DNA from 3 places in the Glaciecola sp. SC05 genome. Region 3 is predicted to be linked to each of the others. Evidence: predicted binding sites of a transcription regulator. Region 3 holds the regulator's gene; each other region holds the start of a gene.
What was found. The regulator LexA, encoded in region 3, represses DNA repair genes until DNA is damaged. The targets are predictions, from matches to a motif close to TACTGTATNNNNATACAGTA.
Positions count from the first base shown of each region.

Region 1: recN (DNA repair protein RecN) is a predicted target of LexA. The motif match lies at 3,198-3,217, and genes of this name have one in related genera.
Region 2: uvrD (DNA helicase II) is a predicted target of LexA. The motif match lies at 3,249-3,268, and genes of this name have one in related genera.

Region 1 covers NZ_JBGIYY010000021.1:32,591-38,795, forward strand. The annotation lists gene AB9H30_RS16675 (FimV/HubP family polar landmark protein) at 1-697, shown strand, start outside; gene ppiC (peptidylprolyl isomerase PpiC) at 713-991, shown strand; gene AB9H30_RS16685 (outer membrane protein assembly factor BamE) at 1,009-1,356, opposite strand; gene recN (DNA repair protein RecN) at 1,504-3,177, opposite strand; gene nadK (NAD(+) kinase) at 3,297-4,169, opposite strand; gene AB9H30_RS16700 (3-hydroxybutyrate dehydrogenase) at 4,324-5,097, opposite strand; gene AB9H30_RS16705 (polyhydroxybutyrate depolymerase) at 5,094-6,119, opposite strand; gene AB9H30_RS16710 (homoserine O-acetyltransferase) at 6,128-6,205, opposite strand, start outside.
Region 2 covers NZ_JBGIYY010000011.1:156,979-163,183, forward strand. The annotation lists gene AB9H30_RS11775 (efflux RND transporter periplasmic adaptor subunit) at 1-817, opposite strand, end outside; gene uvrD (DNA helicase II) at 950-3,121, opposite strand; gene AB9H30_RS11785 (hypothetical protein) at 3,335-3,655, shown strand; gene cysE (serine O-acetyltransferase) at 3,657-4,469, shown strand; gene AB9H30_RS11795 (DUF2750 domain-containing protein) at 4,473-4,844, shown strand; gene AB9H30_RS11800 (GNAT family N-acetyltransferase) at 5,223-5,885, shown strand; gene AB9H30_RS11805 (NAD(P)/FAD-dependent oxidoreductase) at 5,885-6,205, shown strand, end outside.
Region 3 covers NZ_JBGIYY010000008.1:45,556-51,760, reverse strand. The annotation lists gene ctaD (cytochrome c oxidase subunit I) at 1-1,141, opposite strand, end outside; gene coxB (cytochrome c oxidase subunit II) at 1,153-2,262, opposite strand; gene lexA (transcriptional repressor LexA) at 2,713-3,336, opposite strand; gene plsB (glycerol-3-phosphate 1-O-acyltransferase PlsB) at 3,486-5,924, shown strand; gene ilvA (threonine ammonia-lyase, biosynthetic) at 6,042-6,205, opposite strand, start outside.

The DNA.
Region 1 (6,205 bases), on a different contig from region 3:
AGACGATGCGCAAAATATTGCCGCAGAAGATAAGCAAAAAATAAGTAATGATGAGATTGACGAGGATGAAGATGTGCTTGCTGATCTCCCAGGCTTAGACGACTGGCTTGGTGACGACGATTTAAAAGATGATATCCAAAGCATTACGACAGAAGACGGATTAGATAATGAGCTGAACGTATTGGCCGACATTGAGGGCTCTGATTTTGAAGAGCTCCTATCAGAAATCGACGCCGAAAACCTCGACTTATCTGATGACTTAAAGGCTTTTGAGAACGCCTCAGAGAATAATCTTGTTGATGATGAGTTAAAAAATGCTGGCCTCGATTTAGATAGTTTGATGCAAGATGACGAAAGTGCGGATGAATCGGTAGAAGATTTTGTGAATGTTGATGATTTACTTTCTGAAAGCGAAGCCTTAACACCACTGGCAGACGAAGATATCGCTCTAGATTTAGATAAGTCTTTAGGCAGAATACCAAAAGAAGAAAGTATTGATGACCCAGGCTCAGCGCAAATAAGCAACGATGAGCTCATTTCAGAACAAGCCAGTAACTTAGATCTTGCTCAAGTTTATATGGATATGGGCGATCATGAAGCCGCGACAGAAGTGCTCGAAGAAGTAAAGCAGAGAGGCTCTGACGAACAGGTGGCGGAAGCAACCGAGCTGCTGCAGCAAATCAAAAAAGACCAATAAACTTAAGGTATTCTTATGGCCAAAGCATGTGCCTTACACATACTGGTAAAGACCGAAAAAGAAGCCCAAGACCTATTGGTGCAATTAAAAAAGGGAAAGCATTTTGGGGATTTGGCAAAGCGCTATTCGCAGTGCCCGTCAGGGAAAAAGGGTGGAGACTTAGGCGAGTTTCGGCCTGGGCAAATGGTCAAAGCTTTTGATGATGTCGTGTTCAAAAAAGAAGTGTTAGTAGTGCACGGGCCAATTAAAACGAGTTTTGGCTTTCACCTTATCAAGACTTTATATCGTAACTAATGAACAGATACCTTGCTTTACGCTAGGGGTTGGTCAAACTCTTCGGGCTTGGTGAAGTCACCTTTAAAATCAAGTAATTTATTGTCTTCAAATGTCAAGATGAGGCGCTTTTTAACATCTTCGCCACGCTTAGCCATACCGCGCTTCATTTCGTAATAATAATACCAAACATTGTCATTGAAGCTATCTCCAACCACTGGATTACCTAGTACAAATATGACTTGTTCTTTTGTCATTTCAACGCGCAGCTTGTTTACGTCTTTTTGGTCAAGAAAATTACCTTGAGGCACATCAATACGATAAATCCAGTCACTGCAGCCAGATAAAAACGTAAACGATAACAAAATGACGATGATAAACTTCATAAGACTTCCATATAAAAAATTCGCTAGGGATACTACCTCACTTGCTTGAGACCGATCAATCCCTATTTGGTTCATCCCCGCTGTATTTGCCTATCTCGACTGTCATTAGCCGGAAATTTGCCTTTAAAAGGATTTGTTTCACGATCATTAAAGCTTCAATAGGTCTTTTGCGTTGGCAATCGCTGTATCGGTCAATTCATCACCCGCCAGTAACCTTGCAATTTCATTGACTCGCTCTTCTTTAGTCAGACGCAAAACTTTGGTTTCGGTAGTTATTCCATCTGTGAGTTTAGTCACAAATAGTTGGTGATGACCCTGAGCTGCAACCTGAGGCAAATGTGTCACGCATATTACTTGTGACTGAGCGCCAAGTTTATTCAGTAGTTTGCCGACAATTGAGGCGGTTTGGCCACTAATACCCGTATCAACCTCATCAAATACCATGGTTGGAATGCTGTAGTCGCGAGAGCGAATAACTTGAATAGCCAAGCCGATGCGCGCAAGCTCTCCGCCTGATACCACTCTTTCCATCACATCGGGAGCTTGCCCCGGATTCACTGAAACGAGGATTTGTATTTCATCATTGCCTAATCCATGAGGCTTGTCTTTGTCGTTATGTAAGATCTGGGTATTAACCACGGCGTGTGGCAGATTCATTTGCTGAATGCTTTGTGCAATTTCTTTTGAGAGTTTTTCAGCTGCAGTTTGTCGAGATTCAAACAGCGCATAGGCTTTTTTACGGTAGCCAGCTAAAGAGTCGGCGCAACTTTGCTCGAGCAGGGATAAGGATGCTTCATCGTTTTGCAATTGGGTAAATTCATTGGCTAGCTCGCTATGGACCTGATGCAGCTTTTCAGGCGAGGTGCCGTGTTTACGAGAGAGTTCTAAGGCAGTTGCATAGCGTTCTTCAATAGCCTGAAGTTGCTCTGGGTCTGTTTCAAGACCACTTTGATAATGTGATAGTTCAGTATAGGCTTCTTGCACCTGTATGACTGCACTTTGCAATAACTCATAGCTAGCGTTTAGCTCTGGATCTGTATCGAGATTATCTTGAATACCCTTTAGCGCAGTATTCAATAAAGACAAGGCATTGCTGTCGTCGTCATCTTTCAACACGTAACACGATTTTTCAGCTACTTGAATAAGCTCTTGTATTGAGTTGAGTTTTTTGAAATCAATTTCTAACTGCTCAAATTCACCCTCAACCATTGCAAATGCGTTAAGCTCGTCCACTTGATATTGCAGCAGGTTGACTCTGTCGAGACGCTGCTGTTGAGCAGTTTGCAGGGCTTTAAGTGTTTTTGATTGCTCAGAGTAATGTGCATATGCAGATTTAGTTTGTGCTAATAAACTTTGGTGTTGCGCATAGCCATCCAGCAGAGCAAGTTGATTATCGGCCTTTAAAAATTGATGGTGGTCATTTTGTCCATGGATGTGGATCAGTTTGGATCCTAGTGCTTTGACTTGCGAGAGCGTGACCGCAACGCCATTGATGAATGCCTTTGAGCGCCCCTCTTTACTGACTACTCGACGAATGAAGCACTCATCTGGATTATCTTCTTGGCTGAGCATCTCTTCGTTTAGCCATGCTTTTACTTTCTCTAGTTTATTCACATCAAAATGAGCGACAATTTCAGCTCGCTGAGAACCTTGCCTAACAATGTTGGTGTCTGCCCGTTGACCTAAGCACAAGCCGAGCGCATCGAGCGCAATCGACTTACCTGCGCCGGTTTCACCGGTGATGGCCGTCAGACCATTTTGCAAACTAAGTTCTACATGTTTTACCACGGTAAAATTTTTGATATCGATATGGACAAGCATAAAAATACTCCAATGTGTAATACTGATAATATATACAGTATTTTATACAGTGTAAAGACTGTCTTTTGGACTAGTTTTAAATAATAAGCGAGTATCGTTTGGCGCGTAAACCTAAAGGCTTAATATAGCTTGCTGCCCCAGTTGAGCTTGGTTCTTAACACATTAAAATAATTGTAGTCTGGTGGATGGACTAACGTGAGGTGTTTTTTGTTCTTGCGTATTTTTACATAGTCACCAGGCTCAACCGCAATGACCACATGACTGTCGCAGCTAATTTGTACGCTGTCGACATTATTACTGGATATTTTTAGCGTAATTTCGCTGTTTGCATCAACCACGATGGGCCTACTGCTAAGCGTATGTGGAAACATCGGCACAAGTGTTAAAGCATCTAAATGCGGCACTAAAATTGGCCCGCCGCCCGACAGTGAATATGCGGTAGAGCCTGTAGGTGTAGCAATTATTAAACCATCTGAGCGTTGGCTAAATACAAAGTCACTGCCAACATACAGTTCAAACTCCATCATGTGTGCGACTTTACTGTGATGAAGGACGACTTCATTTATAGCGCTGTGAGCTTCGTAAAGTTTGTCGCCTCTAAAAACTTGTGCTTCTAAAATAAAACGTTTTTCACGATAGACCTTATTGGCAAAAATATTTTCAAGCTGCGCGACAATATCTTCTGGGTTAATGTCGGTTAGAAAGCCTAAGTTACCCCGGTTTACGCCAACGACGTCGACATCGTATTCAGCGAGTACCCTAGCGGCGCCCAGCATGTTGCCGTCGCCACCAACTACGATGGCCAAGTCTGCTTGCTCGCCTATTTCCGTTAAGCTGGCAGCATGTGTGTGCTCAGTAATACTGCCTGCAATACGGGTCTCAAGCAATACTTTGCAATCACGCTTTGTTAATTCAGCAATCAGAATGTTGAGGCTGGTATGAGTGGCTTCATGGCTCGGTTTGCCAATTAACCCTACCGTAGCGTAGCGCATAGATATTTTCCGTAAAACTTCGGCTTATCAACAGATTATACGAGGACGCGCAGGTTGCAAGAAAAAAACTGACTTTTGCGCTTAAATACTCGCATAAGTCAGCTGTTTTAGAATGCTTTGCTATGTCTGATGAGAGCAAATATCCGCTGGAGGCTTATCGCGCCGTCCAACCGCCATCTAAAATAATGGTTTGCCCGGTAATGTTTTTAGCTGCACTACCCATCAAAAATGCGGCTGTTTCTGCCAGTTCATCAATGCCAATAAAGGCTTTTTTAGGCATAGGCTCGAGCATAATTTTATTTACCACATCTTCTTCGCTCATGTTGTTTTCAATTGCCTGAGCAGCAATTTGTTGTTCTACCAAAGGAGTTTTTACATAGGCAGGACAAAGGGTATTAATGGTCACGTTTACGTCACCGGTCTCTAGCGCTAAGGTTTTAGCAAAGCCTAATAGACCATGTTTTGCAGCAACATAGGCGGATTTATATGGCGATGCAATTACCGAATGTATGCTGCCAACGTTAATAATGCGTCCAAAATTTTGAGCTCGCATGTGCGGGAGCAGAGCACGCGTAAGCATGGCAGGCCCGACTAACATAACATTGATTAACAGTTGCCACTTATCCGCTGGAAAGTCTTCAAGCTTAGCTACATGCTGTATACCAGCATTATTTACCAGTACATCTACTGGGGTATCTTTCAGTCTCTCTGGTATGCTAGCGATGTCGTTTGCGTCAGAGACATCCAGTTTAATTGCTTGCGCTGCGCTGCTGCGCTTAACATTTAGCTTGGCAGCTGCCTTTTGCGCCGCGTCAATATTGATATCTGCAATAATAATGTGATTGCCTGCAGCGGCTAGGTGCTCTGCTATGCCAAAGCCGATGCCGCTGGCGCCGCCGGTGATCAGTACGTTTTTTGCTGTGCTCATTGTTTGTTTCCTTTTCCTAACGCTTGCATGACCTGATAAATCGCCTTGATTTGCGGGCCTTGTTTGTTGGCATAATTTTCATCTGTATACCCCCACCAGTCCCAGCAACCCTGCGGGTTTAAAGGCATAAACATGGATTTTTTTACCTGCGGATAGAGCACCACTATGTTGTTTACGTCTGCCCAGCGATTGTAGCCCGCTTGCTCTGCGTAGGCTTTGCCAACATCGTCAATATTTTGATTACAGCCATGAAAACTAATATGAAGTGAACAAGTATCGCCGCTCTCGCACGATTGTGGCACGTAAATGAGCGCGTTTTCATTAATGGATGTGCCTCGTAAATTTACCATATCTCCAATGTCAATTGTTTGCACAGGCAACGCTTCTTTGGTTTCTGGCAGATTTAAATCCTTATAAATAAAAGACAGAATTTCGCCTGCGCCATCATACCCGCAGTTGCCGATAAACGGTGGTTCAGAAATGTCACACGGGTTTCCGGCGTCCAAGGTCGGCATATGATGAGCAAACGCTTGGCTGTCAACATAATCTATTTGGGCTTCGGGTAACCAAAGTTTGTATTGCGCCGCCAATAAATCAGCGGCAGTGCGATTTACCGTTGTATCTTTTGTGCCATGTATGAGTTTAACGCGGTCGTCTTGTAAAGCGGATATAGCCGCTACTCGTCCGTCGCTCAGGTATTGTTCGTATTGTCGAATAAATGGCGTATTACTAATTGCACTTGAGGCTTTGCCAACGCATTGACCAAGGGCCATGCCGATATCACCCAATGCACAGTAGTAAGGACCTGCCCCAACAATGCCAGCGCCGACTATCGTTTCGGAATGAGACAGTTGAAACTGTGTTGCCATATACCCACCAGAAGATAAACCACTTACGGAGGTTTTACTGAGATCCAGATTTAGCTTGTCGACATTGACTTGCGCATTGCTCGGGGCGCTACTAAGTGAAATAAGCGCAGTGAAAACATACATACATAAGCTTTGTTTTTGTAATAAACTCATAGTGAATCCTAGTGCGCTAAAAATTGACGGATGATGTCGCTGTATTGTGCAATATTATTAAGACCTTCTAGATGCCCCAAATCACC
Region 2 (6,205 bases), on a different contig from region 3:
CACTTACTACGCTGCCGGGTTTAAACCTTTGTTCAGTGTTATCTAACTCTGCGCGCACCATTACGCTGCGAGAGGCGCTGGCAATTTGCTGGTTTACTGCGCTTATCTTAGCCGGTATCAAGCCATTTTTAAGTTCGGGAGAGCTGATCTTGACTTCGCTACCGATGGTGATGTCGGCTTGCCATTGCGGGATCGAAAAATCGACCCACACTTTCGATAAATCCCCCACTATTGTTGTAATTACTGAGTTTGCGGCAATGTAAGTACCTACTTCCCAATCATGTATGCTGGCAATTCCAGTAAAAGGAGCGCGTATGGTTTTGCGATCAATATTCGCCTGTAAGGCTCTTGCTCTTGCTTGATTGATCATTAACTGCGAGTTCGCGCGGTCAAGCTGCTCACGCGAGGATGCTCTGACTTCAAGAAGGTCGCTGGCACGTTTTACGTCGAGTTTTGCGAGGGCGATTTCAGCGTTGATTGCTTCAAGTTGCGCAAGCTCCGGTGCGATATCTAGCTGCACAAGCAAGTCGCCTTGGCTAACTTTGCCCCCTGAGGCAAATGCGACTTTGGTGATGATACCTTCAAACTCATTGCGTAGCTCTACCGAGCGCTGTGCTTTAACTTCGCCTATCACCCGTAGGCTGGGTCGCCATACAGAGGGCGTGACGCTGATTGTTTGAACGGTTTCGCTTGGCTCAGGAAAAGACGCGCCAAAAGCAATACCAGCCATCACTTGGTTGTATTTAATAAACCCCAATATGCCGATAATGCACAACAACGACACGATTGTTATCATCCAGCGTTTGAACTGAACCATTTAAATTCCTTTCTTGTGAGATACTGATTAGGACGTCAATTGCGATAACGCAGTAGACTCAGTAGATAAGCTAAATACTGCCAACGCTATGCTTTCGATTATAAAAAATGCCTTTATTACGCAAGTTTCATACTAGCCCACTTTTTGCAGCTTTGCGTACGCTAGCACTAACCACTTACTGCCAAATTCATCAAAGTTCACCTGCACGCGGGCATGATCGCCAGAGCCTTCATAATTGAGCACGGTACCCTCGCCAAATTTCTTATGTAAAACACGTTGCCCTAGAGTAAAACCGCTGTCGACAAAAGCTTCGTGGGAGGTCGCGGCGCTAAAGCGATTGTGCACAGGCTGACTCACCTGCGAGCGCAAACGGATTTCTTCTATGTATTCGCTGGGGATTTCGCGAATAAAGCGAGATGCGGTGTGGTATTTGTCCTGTCCGTAAACCCGACGAGTTTCGGCATAGGTAATGACCAACTGCTGCATGGCGCGGGTCATGCCCACGTATGCTAAACGCCGCTCTTCCTCGAGTCTACCGGGCTCATCGTTGCTCATGTTGCTTGGGAACATGCCCTCTTCGACACCGGCTAACACCACTAAAGGAAACTCCAAGCCTTTAGCAGAATGAATGGTCATCATTTGTACCGCATCTTGATTAGCATCGGCTTGTGCTTCGCCAGCTTCAAGTGAGGCATGGGCTAAAAAGGCTGCCATAGGCGTCATTTCTTCCGCATCTTCTGGCGGCTCAAACTGTTTACATGCGGTCACTAACTCTTGCAAGTTTTCAACCCTAGCTTGGGCCTTTTCGCCTTTTTCGGCTTGATACATCGCATACAAACCAGAGCCTTTGATAATCGCATCGGCTTTTTTCTCAAGCTCTAAGGGCGCGACTTGTTCAGCAAGGCCTTTAATCATGTCGATAAAGCTCTGCAGGGAATTGGCGGCTCTTCCTGATAAAAGCTTGGCCGACAGCATGGCCTGACTTGCATCCCACATAGCAAGATTATGCTCTCTGGCGTAGCTGCGAATATTGCTCAAGGACTTTTCTCCCATGCCGCGAGTGGGTGTGTTTACGACCCGCTCAAAGGCGGCATCGTCAATAGCGTTGTTCACCAAGCGCATGTAGGCAAGAGAATCTTTAATTTCTTGGCGTTCGAAAAATCGTAAACCACCATAAATACGATAAGCTAAGCCTTCATGTAGCAAGGCCTCTTCAAGCACCCGCGATTGGGCGTTATTGCGATACAAGATCGCGCAGTCTTTTAGGGCCGCACCATCGTCAAAAAATTGTTTGATACGCGAAACGATAAAGCGGGCTTCATCCATTTCGTTAAAACCTGAATACAGGGCAATTTTTTTACCTTCTGAACCTTCGGTCCATAGGTCTTTGCCTAAGCGCCCCTGATTGTTAGCAATCACCGCGTTTGCCGCTTTAAGAATGTTGCTGGTAGAGCGGTAGTTTTGCTCTAAGCGGATAGTAATACTGGATGGAAAGTCTTTCAGAAAATGTGAGATATTTTCTACATTGGCGCCGCGCCAGCCGTATATCGACTGATCATCATCGCCTACAATCATCATGCTGTTTTCAGGGCCTTTCAAGAGTTTTAGCCAAGCGTATTGAATATTGTTGGTGTCTTGAAACTCGTCGACCAATACCGCTCTAAAACGATTTTGATAGTGGCGTCGTAAAGGCTCATTGTCGCGTAAAATCTCATAGGCTAATAATAAAAGCTCGGCAAAATCCACCAAACCTGAACGCTTGCAGGTTTGCTCATAGGCGACGCAGATATCCTTCATCTTTTGCTGAGTCGGGTCGTTATGAGTTTCAACGTGCGCAGCGCGCAGCCCTTCGTCTTTGTTGCCGTTAATAAACCACTGGATTTGCTTTGCTGGCCAATGTTTTTCGTCTAAATTCATGGCTTTTAGCAAGCGCTTTATTAGGCGATATTGATCGTCTGAATCTAAAATACTAAAATTTTGCGGCAGTCTTGCTTCTTCGTAATGCAGGCGAAGCAGGCGATGAGCCAAACCGTGGAAGGTACCTATCCACATGGCGTTCATCGGCGCTTTGACTAAATGCTCCACACGTCCACGCATTTCTCGGGCAGCTTTATTGGTAAAGGTTACGGCCAAAATACTAAACGGCGTAATGGCTTCGACTTCCATCATCCATACTATGCGGTGGACTAATACGCGGGTTTTCCCGCTGCCTGCGCCAGCAAGCACCAGCATGTTAGCATTAGGGGCAGCTACCGCTTCGCGTTGCTTATCGTTTAGCTCGTCCAGTAGTCGAGATACATCCATTAAGTAAACCTTTGGGTAATATTTTGAGTAAAAATCTGCAAATACGCGCCGCTTTGCTAAGGCGCTAGCTTGTTAAATTATGTATTATCCGCATAGTGTAACAAACTGAACGAAGTTTTTATCATAAGGCTGGTTATTTATACAGTTTTTATTTACGTTCACATTGGCGCATAGCCATCAATCTGCATAATTAATAAATGTTATAGGTCAGCAATGGATTTATTCTATCAACGCACAGAAACTAACGAAAAGGTCGTAGTGATATTCCGCCCATATTCGATGTATGTGCTGTTAGTGGTGCTCCTGGCACTTATGGCGATTACTTTTGTACCTGCGCTTGTTGCTTATGAAGCCCTCGGCAATGTACTTATCCCGATTGCTGCGGTGGTTGTGATAGCGCGCATAGTATTCATGTATAAAGTCAATCAAGAAGTGCAAAACGCTATTCGTAGCGACAGTGTGACTATTTCAGGCAGTAAGTTGAGCGCTAAAAATCCGCTTACCTTTGTGATCACAAAAACCGCAGGACAATAACTTGCCATATACCATTATCGACAGCGAAGCCTTTTGGTTAGCTCTGAAACATGAAGCAAAGTTAGTCGCTGAAAAAGAGCCGATGCTATCTAGCTATTTGCATGCTTGTGTATTAAATCACCATAATTTTGAAACCTCATTGAGTTTTATTTTATCGAACAAAGTGAGCGATGACGTGATGCCAGCCATTGCTGTTCGTGAAATGTTTGATGAGGCCTACATGCTCAACCCCAGTATCGTAGATGCTGCAGTCGCTGATGCCCAGGCTATCGTTCAGCGCGACCCAGCGGTGTCTTCTTACTTACCGGTTTTGATTCATTTCAAAGGCTTTCAAGCGCTACAAGTACATCGTCTGGCACACCATATGTGGCAAAACGGCCGCAGAGAACTCGCGCTGTTTATGCAAAGTCGTAATTCCGAAGTGTTTTCGGTGGATATTCACCCAGCTGCAACAATCGGCAAAGGCGTTATGTTTGACCATGCTACGGGTATTGTTATTGGTGAAACCGCGGTGGTCGAGGACAATGTTTCGATACTGCAAGAAGTAACGCTTGGCGGAACCGGTAGCGAGTCGGGAGACCGCCACCCCAAAATTCGCGAGGGTGTGATGATTGGCTCGGGGGCTAAAATCCTTGGCAATATTGAAGTGGGTAGAGGTTCGAAAGTAGGTGCGGGGAGCGTGGTGCTGAGCAATGTGCCGCCGTGCATGACGGTTGTGGGTGTGCCGGCAAAAGTGGTGGGTAAGCCTAACTGCGATATGCCCTGCGATTCTATGCAGCAGAATGTGCTAGCAGACTCCGATAAAGAGGGATAAATTTTGTCATTAGAAACGCAACAAAAATTGCAGCAGCTCATGCAAATGCCAGCAGATAAGCGCTACTCCTATTTACTCGAGCAGGCCAAAGCAAATCAACAGCTATGGATATTAACTGACGAACATGGCAGCGTGATGCTCAATACCGAAGATGAAGATTGCGTGCCCGTATGGCCTGAGCAAGGGCTGGCTGAATACTGGGCAACCGGGGAATGGGCAGATTGCAAAGCGCAGGCAATTTCGTTGAGCGATTGGTTAGCGCGCTGGACCCCAGGGTTGCAAAGTGACGATTTGTTTATCGTTGCCAGCCCTAACCCCGATGAAGCTGGATTGGTATTAGACCCCGACATGTTTGATGAAGACTTACGTCGCTAAGCCCAAGTAACTTGCAGGCGTTCTTTATACCAGACAGTGTTGTTAAACAATGGGAAAGATAAGCAGAGAGCGAGAGCAAAAAAGCTGTGACGCTTGCTCAACAGCGAGCTCTATTTTATATCGGGTACGTTTAGCGCAGCAAGAACCATGGTTGTTTTACTGTAGTGACTGTCAATCAAAGGCGAAATCACGTGCTGCTTATCAATATGGCGGCACATGGAAACAAATTAAACGAAACTAGTTGTCACTCTTGGTCGCCTTCTATTATTCTCAGCTTGTATTATCCTAAGAGTCAGATGGCTTTACTCGCCTCTCGAATGTGTTTATGATTTTATTCACTGCCACTCTTTGGAATCTCTTATTCCGCATGACCGCCCTATGACCCTAAAATACGTTCAATTAGCCCCGCATCATTTTGATGCCATTATTGCCTTAGGCAATGAAGTGCATGGCGACAATTATCTCGATATGACTCAAATGGAAGATCTCTATCAGCGCAGTTGGTCAAACAATGTAAATGCCAGTTGGGTTGCGGTGCTAACTGAGCCTGAAGCACTATCAAATAAAGAGATTGAGCAAGATTCTGAGGTAGCACCAGCAAAACGCTCGGCAAGCAAGCAAACGCCCGATGGTTATTTAGTGGGTTTTAGACTCACGATTGCAAGCCAAAATTGGTCTCACGATCAGTGGTGTACGCCAGAGCAGTGGGGTCACCCACAAGATCAAGTGTGTTACTTTAAGTGCAACACGGTAGACAGCGCGATGCGCGGCAAAGGTGTGGGCTCAAGTTTGTTGCAAAAATCTATTGAGAGCGCCAAACAGCAAAATGCCTTGGCGGGTGTCGCGCATATTTGGATGCAAAGCCCACAGAACTCAGCGTTTGAATATTTTACCGCGAGCGGCGGCGAATTAGTCAAAAAACACCCGAATAAATGGCAAATCCATACTATCGAAGATGGCTATGAATGCCCCGTGTGTGAAAATATTTGTTATTGCGTGGCTGCCGAAATGATCATCCACTTTGAGTCAACTCAGGCCTAATGTACGACCCTATAAAAGACCCTATTCCTCCTGCAGATCAAACGCTTCCAAATAGCTATTGGGCGTCTGATGCATCAAATAAACGTAGCCCGTTGAATTACCGCCAATTGCAAGGGCACGAGCAAAGCGACGTAGTGATCATTGGAGCCGGTTATACGGGATTGTCGTGCGCCTTGGAACTGAGTCAAAAATACAATGTATCGTGCACAGTAGTAGAAGCGAATCAACCCGGCTGGGGCTGTAGCGGTCGCAATGGCGGTTTTGTGTTACCGGGTACTGGCAGGCTTAGCGTGCAGCAAATGACAAAACGCTGGAACAAA
Region 3 (6,205 bases):
CGAGCATTAATCCTGACAGGCCACCAATGGTGAATAGAACGATAAATGCGATAGCAAAAAGCATTGGGACTTCGAAAGAAATACTGCCTCTCCACATCGTCGCTACCCAGTTAAATACCTTCACACCCGTCGGTACGGCAATGATCATCGTCGCTATCATAAAGAACATCTCAGCGACCACCGGCATACCCGTAGTAAACATATGGTGAGCCCATACAATAAACGATAATAATGCAATCGACGCTGTCGCGTAGACCATAGAAGCGTAGCCAAACAGCCTTTTACGAGAGAACGTTGGGACAATTTCAGAGATGATACCAAAGGCCGGCAAAATCATGATGTAAACTTCAGGATGACCGAAGAACCAGAATATGTGCTGAAACAGCACTGGATCACCACCGCCGGCAGCGTCGAAGAAGCTGGTGCCAAAGTACTTATCGGTAAGCACCATGGTTACCACACCCGCAAGCACTGGCATGACTGCTATCAACAAGAAGGCAGTAATTAACCAAGTCCACACGAACAACGGCATCTTCATGTAAGTCATACCAGGCGCACGCATATTGAATATGGTTACAACAACGTTGATCGCGCCCATGATTGAACTGATCCCCATAATATGCACAGAGAATACAAATAGCGCCGTACTGTCTCCGCTATACGTTGTTGATAATGGCGCGTAGAACGTCCAACCAAAGGCTGGTCCGCCACCTTCAACAAACAATGAACCCAACAAAATAGCGAAAGCAAACGGTAAAATCCAGAAGCTCCAGTTATTCATGCGTGGCAATGCCATATCTGGCGCCCCAATCATCATGGGGATCAACCAGTTCGCAAGTCCTGTAAAGGCCGGCATAACTGCACCAAAAACCATTATCAGTCCATGCACGGTGGTCATCTGATTAAAGAAATTAGGTTCAACGATTTGTAAACCCGGCTGGAATAATTCAGCACGAATGACCATAGCCATTGCGCCGCCTACCAAGAACATAATAAACGCAAACCACAGATACAAAGTACCTATATCTTTATGGTTTGTGGTGAGCACCCATCTCATCAGCCCTTTCGGGATGTGGTGATGATGATCGTCATGACCATCATGTGAATCGGCGCCGTGTGCAGTATCTGTTACCGTCGACATCTAATTATCTCCTAGTTGCCATTCATAATGGCGTTAACATCTTTTGCTTGTACCATATCGCCAGTGTTGTTACCCCAAGCATTACGTTGGTATGTAACGACCGCAGCAATCTCTGACATGGTGAGCTGTTTCGCGAATGACTGCATGGCAGTGCCAGCTTTACCGTACACAATGATATCGATGTGTGCAGGCTTGTCATTTAATGCAATTGAAGAACCTTTAATTGCTGGGAATACGCCAGCTAGGCCTTCGCCGTTAGGCATATGACATGCAGCGCAAACCGCTTCATGTACTCTTTTGCCATCAGCCATTAGTTCTTCCATTGACATATTCATCGCCAACAAACGTTGCTCTTCTTCTTTTGCTCTTAAAGCAATCGCTTCTTGCTCGTCAATCCAGGCAGCGTAGTCAACTGGATCTTTTGCAATAACTACGATGGGCATGAAGCCATGATCCTTTCCGCATAGCTCTGCACATTGGCCGCGGTAAACCCCTGGCACGTTTACATTAGTCCATGCCTCGTTTATAAATCCAGGGTTTGCATCTTTTTTCACTGCAAAGTCTGGCACCCACCATGAATGTATAACGTCATCAGAAGTAATTAAAAAGCGTACTTTTTTTCCGGTAGGAATAACCAAAGGGCGATCAACCTCTAGTAGGTAGTTCTCACCTTTTGTAAATTTGTTGCGGATTTGCTCTTGTTGGGTTGCCATGGTGGAAAAGAATTCCACATCATTATCCATATACTTATAGTGCCATTTCCACTGGGAACCTGTCACCAGCACGGTAATGTCAGCTTTAGATGCATCTTCCATCTCAATCAAAGTATTGGCAGCAGGCACAGCCATTGCAATCAGTATCAAAAACGGCACTACCGTCCAAGCAATCTCAACTTTTACGTTGTCATGGAAATGTGCAGGTTTAGCACCTTTCGATTTACGGTGCTTTACCATTGAGTAAAACATTACACCAAATACGATGACCGCAATCGCGATACAGATGTAAAACATCATCATATGCAGGCCATAAACTTCTTGGCTGATATCTGTCACGCCAGGGCGAAGGTTAAGATCGGATCTCTCTGATGCACTAGTGGCTAGTACCATCATGGGCGCACTCATCAATAGAGCACTTAAAGTAATTTGCAGCGACTTCACACTTGACTCCCAAAATTGAGGTTGACGTATTCTTAATACGAGTTCTGTTTTGCCAGTTATTTTTCTAGACAAAATCAGAAATTCTACGTCCGATGTTATTAGAATGTGAATAACTCGCTAATGATTAATCAATCCGAAGGATACGTCTAGTACTTTTTGGAGAAAAACCATACAAACAGTTCGTATTTACTAATAGTTAGCTTATTTTTTAATCAAATGGAAGTTTTGAGCGTAAATAATCACCAATTTGCCGTGAATATTGTTGTACGTAACTTGCAAGCAAGCTTTTGTAAAAACATAGAAAAGGCAGCAGATTTTTCTGCGAATTTCAGGTGGTTTATGGCTTAAATTTGTATCATTTTAGGAGAAAAAAGGGCAGTTTCCTGAGAAGAAACTGCCCTTTTTTTTGCGGTCTTAATTTAAATTTACGTTATCTCTAATAACGCCTACTGCAAGCCCTTCTATCTCGAAATATTGTGTCCGCAGATCGACTTCTATTGGTGAGAAATCGTCATTTTCAGCATGCAATATCACCAGCGGCCCTTTCTTCTCGAAGCGTTTTACGGTGACGTCATCATCTATTCTAGCAACCACAATTTGGCCGTTTCTGACATTATTAGTTTTGTGCACAGCTAATAGATCGCCATCCATTATCCCAATTTTCATCATACTCATACCGTTAACTCTTAACAGAAAGTCAGCACCAGGGTGAAACATTGCTGGGTCAACTTTATAGTGCGAGTCGATGTGTTCCTGAGCAAGGATAGGTTGACCTGCTGCCACCCGACCAATGAGGGGAATACCTTGCTCAATTTCGTCTTCTAGTGGACAGTTGAGCTTTATCCCACGAGACGTTCCCGGTAGGATTTCGATCACATTCTTCTTCGCCAATGCCTTGAGATGTTCTTCAGCGGCGTTTGCAGATTTGAAACCGAGCTCTCTCGCAATTTCTGCACGAGTAGGCGGCATACCAGTATCAATCATGGTTGTTTTTATGAGTTTGAGTACTTCTTCTTGCCTAGGAGTTAGTGGACGCATAACCAGCCTGTTTTTCTATACAGTTAGTTGGAGTATATCCTTTAATTGGCAAAGCGCAATACTCTTAATTTAATAATTGCTTTTTAAAGCTAGGCATAAGTACCTGAAAGCATGTTAATATTTAAGCCTTACTTTGATTCGGAGTGCGCATGTCACAGATTGGTTCTGCTTTTCGTTGGTTAGCATCTAAAGCCATAGGCTGGTTAGTTTCAGTAAAAAGCGTGCCTGCGGATATTGAAAAAGAGTTAGGTATCGATAAAACGAAACCTATTGTGTATTTATTGCAAACCGAATCCTTTACCGATCAGTTAGCTCTGGCCAAGTCGGCCCGAGCCCTAGATTTGCCCAATCCATTTGAAAATATAGAGATCGCTGGCGCTGAGCGCAAACGACGTTACTTCCTAACACGCCCTCAAAACTTATTAACCCGCAGGGTTAAAAAAACCAGCATTGAAGATGTTTTTACAGAATACTTTCACTTACACAGAGAGCACCTCGACATTGATTTACAGGTGATCCCCGTGTTTATCTCTTGGGGACGCTCTGCTGGTAAAGAAAAAAGCGGCTTTGCACAGCTATTTGCCATCAAAGCATCTCCAAACTGGCTCCGAAAGCTTTTTATTGTGCTGTTTTTTGGGCGAGACAACTTCGTTAGCTACTCAGCTCCGGTGTCTACGCGACAAATGTCTGAACTGCATGGCAGCGACAAACAGATAGCGCAAAAACTAGTGCGCGTGGCGCGGACGCATTTTCAGCGTAAGCGACAAACCCTCAGTGGCCCTACCTTGCTCGAGCGACAAACCTTATATAACTCAATTTTAGGCGCTACTTCAGTCAAACTTGCAATAGACGAACACGCGAGACAAAAATCTATCAGCCCAGAAGCTTGTCGTCATGAGGCACTGAAATATATCGACGAAGTGGCCGCCGACTATCGAGAGGGCCTCATTCGTATTGGCGACAGACTACTCAGACGAATTTGGAATAAAATTTATGATGGTATTGATGTCAGTCATGCAGAGCGCGTCAGAGAGTTAGCAAAAAACGGGCATGAGATAATTTACGTGCCCTGTCATAGAAGTCACATGGATTATTTATTGCTTACCTACGTGATTTATAACGAGGGCTTGGTGACGCCGCACATTGCGGCCGGCATTAACCTTAATTTTTGGCCTGTAGGCGGAATTTTCAGGCGCTGCGGGGCTTTCTTTTTAAGGCGGAGTTTTGCAGGCAATAAACTCTACACCGCGGTATTTAGAGAGTATCTCGAGCTACTCTTTAACAAAGGCTATTCGGTGAAGTACTTCCCAGAAGGTGGCCGCAGCCGAACAGGGAGACTACTTCCGCCAAAAACCGGAATGCTTGCGATGACTTTGCAAGCTATGACCAAGGGTATCAAACGTCCAGTCTCGATTGTGCCGGTTTACATTGGCTATGAGCACGTGATGGAAGTAAAAAGCTATATGAAAGAGCTAAAGGGAAAGTCAAAAAAGAAAGAGTCCCCTACTCAAGTATTTTCGGCTATTCGTAAGCTTAAAAACTATGGACATGGTTTTGTTAATTTCGGTGAGCCAATTCAGCTTAGCAACTTTTTAGATGAGTCGGTTAGCGACTGGCGTGAACAAAAAGCCCTTGATGACAAAAAGCCAAAGTGGTTGACCCCCGTCGTAAATTCGCTGGCTGATAAAATCATGACGAGAATTAATCGCGCAGCAGCACTTAATGGCTCAGCGATGGTGGCGTTATGCTTACTGTCTTCTAAAACACAGATTGTAAGTAAAAAAGCATTAGTCGAATCCATTAATGACTACTTACAACTTTTTACCCAGGTCAAGTTCAGTCAAGACTCGACCTTACCAGACGAACCTGCTGATGCATTGGTAGATCGCACGCTAGCCTTAAATCGCTTTGAACAAAGCCAAGATACCTATGGATCGATGGTGTCACCAAAAGATGATAATGGTCTGCTATTAACTTTTTATCGCAACAATATTCTGCATATGTTCGCGATTCCAGGCCTTGTTATGACCGCGGTGTTTGCGCATAAACAGCTTGAAAAAAGCGAATTGATAAGCCTCGTGCAGACCCTTTATCCACTGCTAAAACGCGAGTTCTTTTTGCATCACAGCAATGAACAAGCAATCGAGTATGTGGAGCATTTAGTCGACTATATGGCATCTGTTGGTTTACTCAAACAGCAAGGTGACTACTTATCACCACCAGTTGCTACGGCTGAAAAGTTCCATTCAGCTTGGCTGCTCAGTCGCACAATGCAAGAGACGCTGCAGCGTTATGCGACCGTTTTGCATGTCTTAGAAACCGAGAAAATCATTGGCCGTTCACAACTCGAAAAACAAAGTCAAACCATCGCCGAGCGATTGTCTGCACTGTTTGGCATGCACTCACCAGAGTTTTATGACAAAAATGTGCTAGGAAGTTTCGTGATGGCGCTCAGAGAGAATAAACATTTAAGTAACCGAGAAGACGGTAACCTCGCGTTTTCTGAGAGCAGTTTGGCATTAAAACGGGCGATTATACCGCTGGTGTGGCCTGAAATTATTCAACATTTAGAGCAAATACACACATAATGCCAACTATGGGCAAATCGTATTAACGATTTCGCCTAACGCACCTTATTGCGCATGAAGCAATGCTATCTGATGGATAGACGAGTATCTTTTAAAGCCTGCCAAGCCCCCGAAAATTTAGTGGATATCAGCGGCCAAAAAGAATTGATACGCGGGGTCATCGGTATGCTCTTGCGCTGAATAGTCTAAGGCTTCTAGATGCTTGTTAAACAGCGCTCTCTCGCCAGAAGCAATATCAAAACCGACCAACACCAAACCCTGAGCGGCACCATGGTTACGGT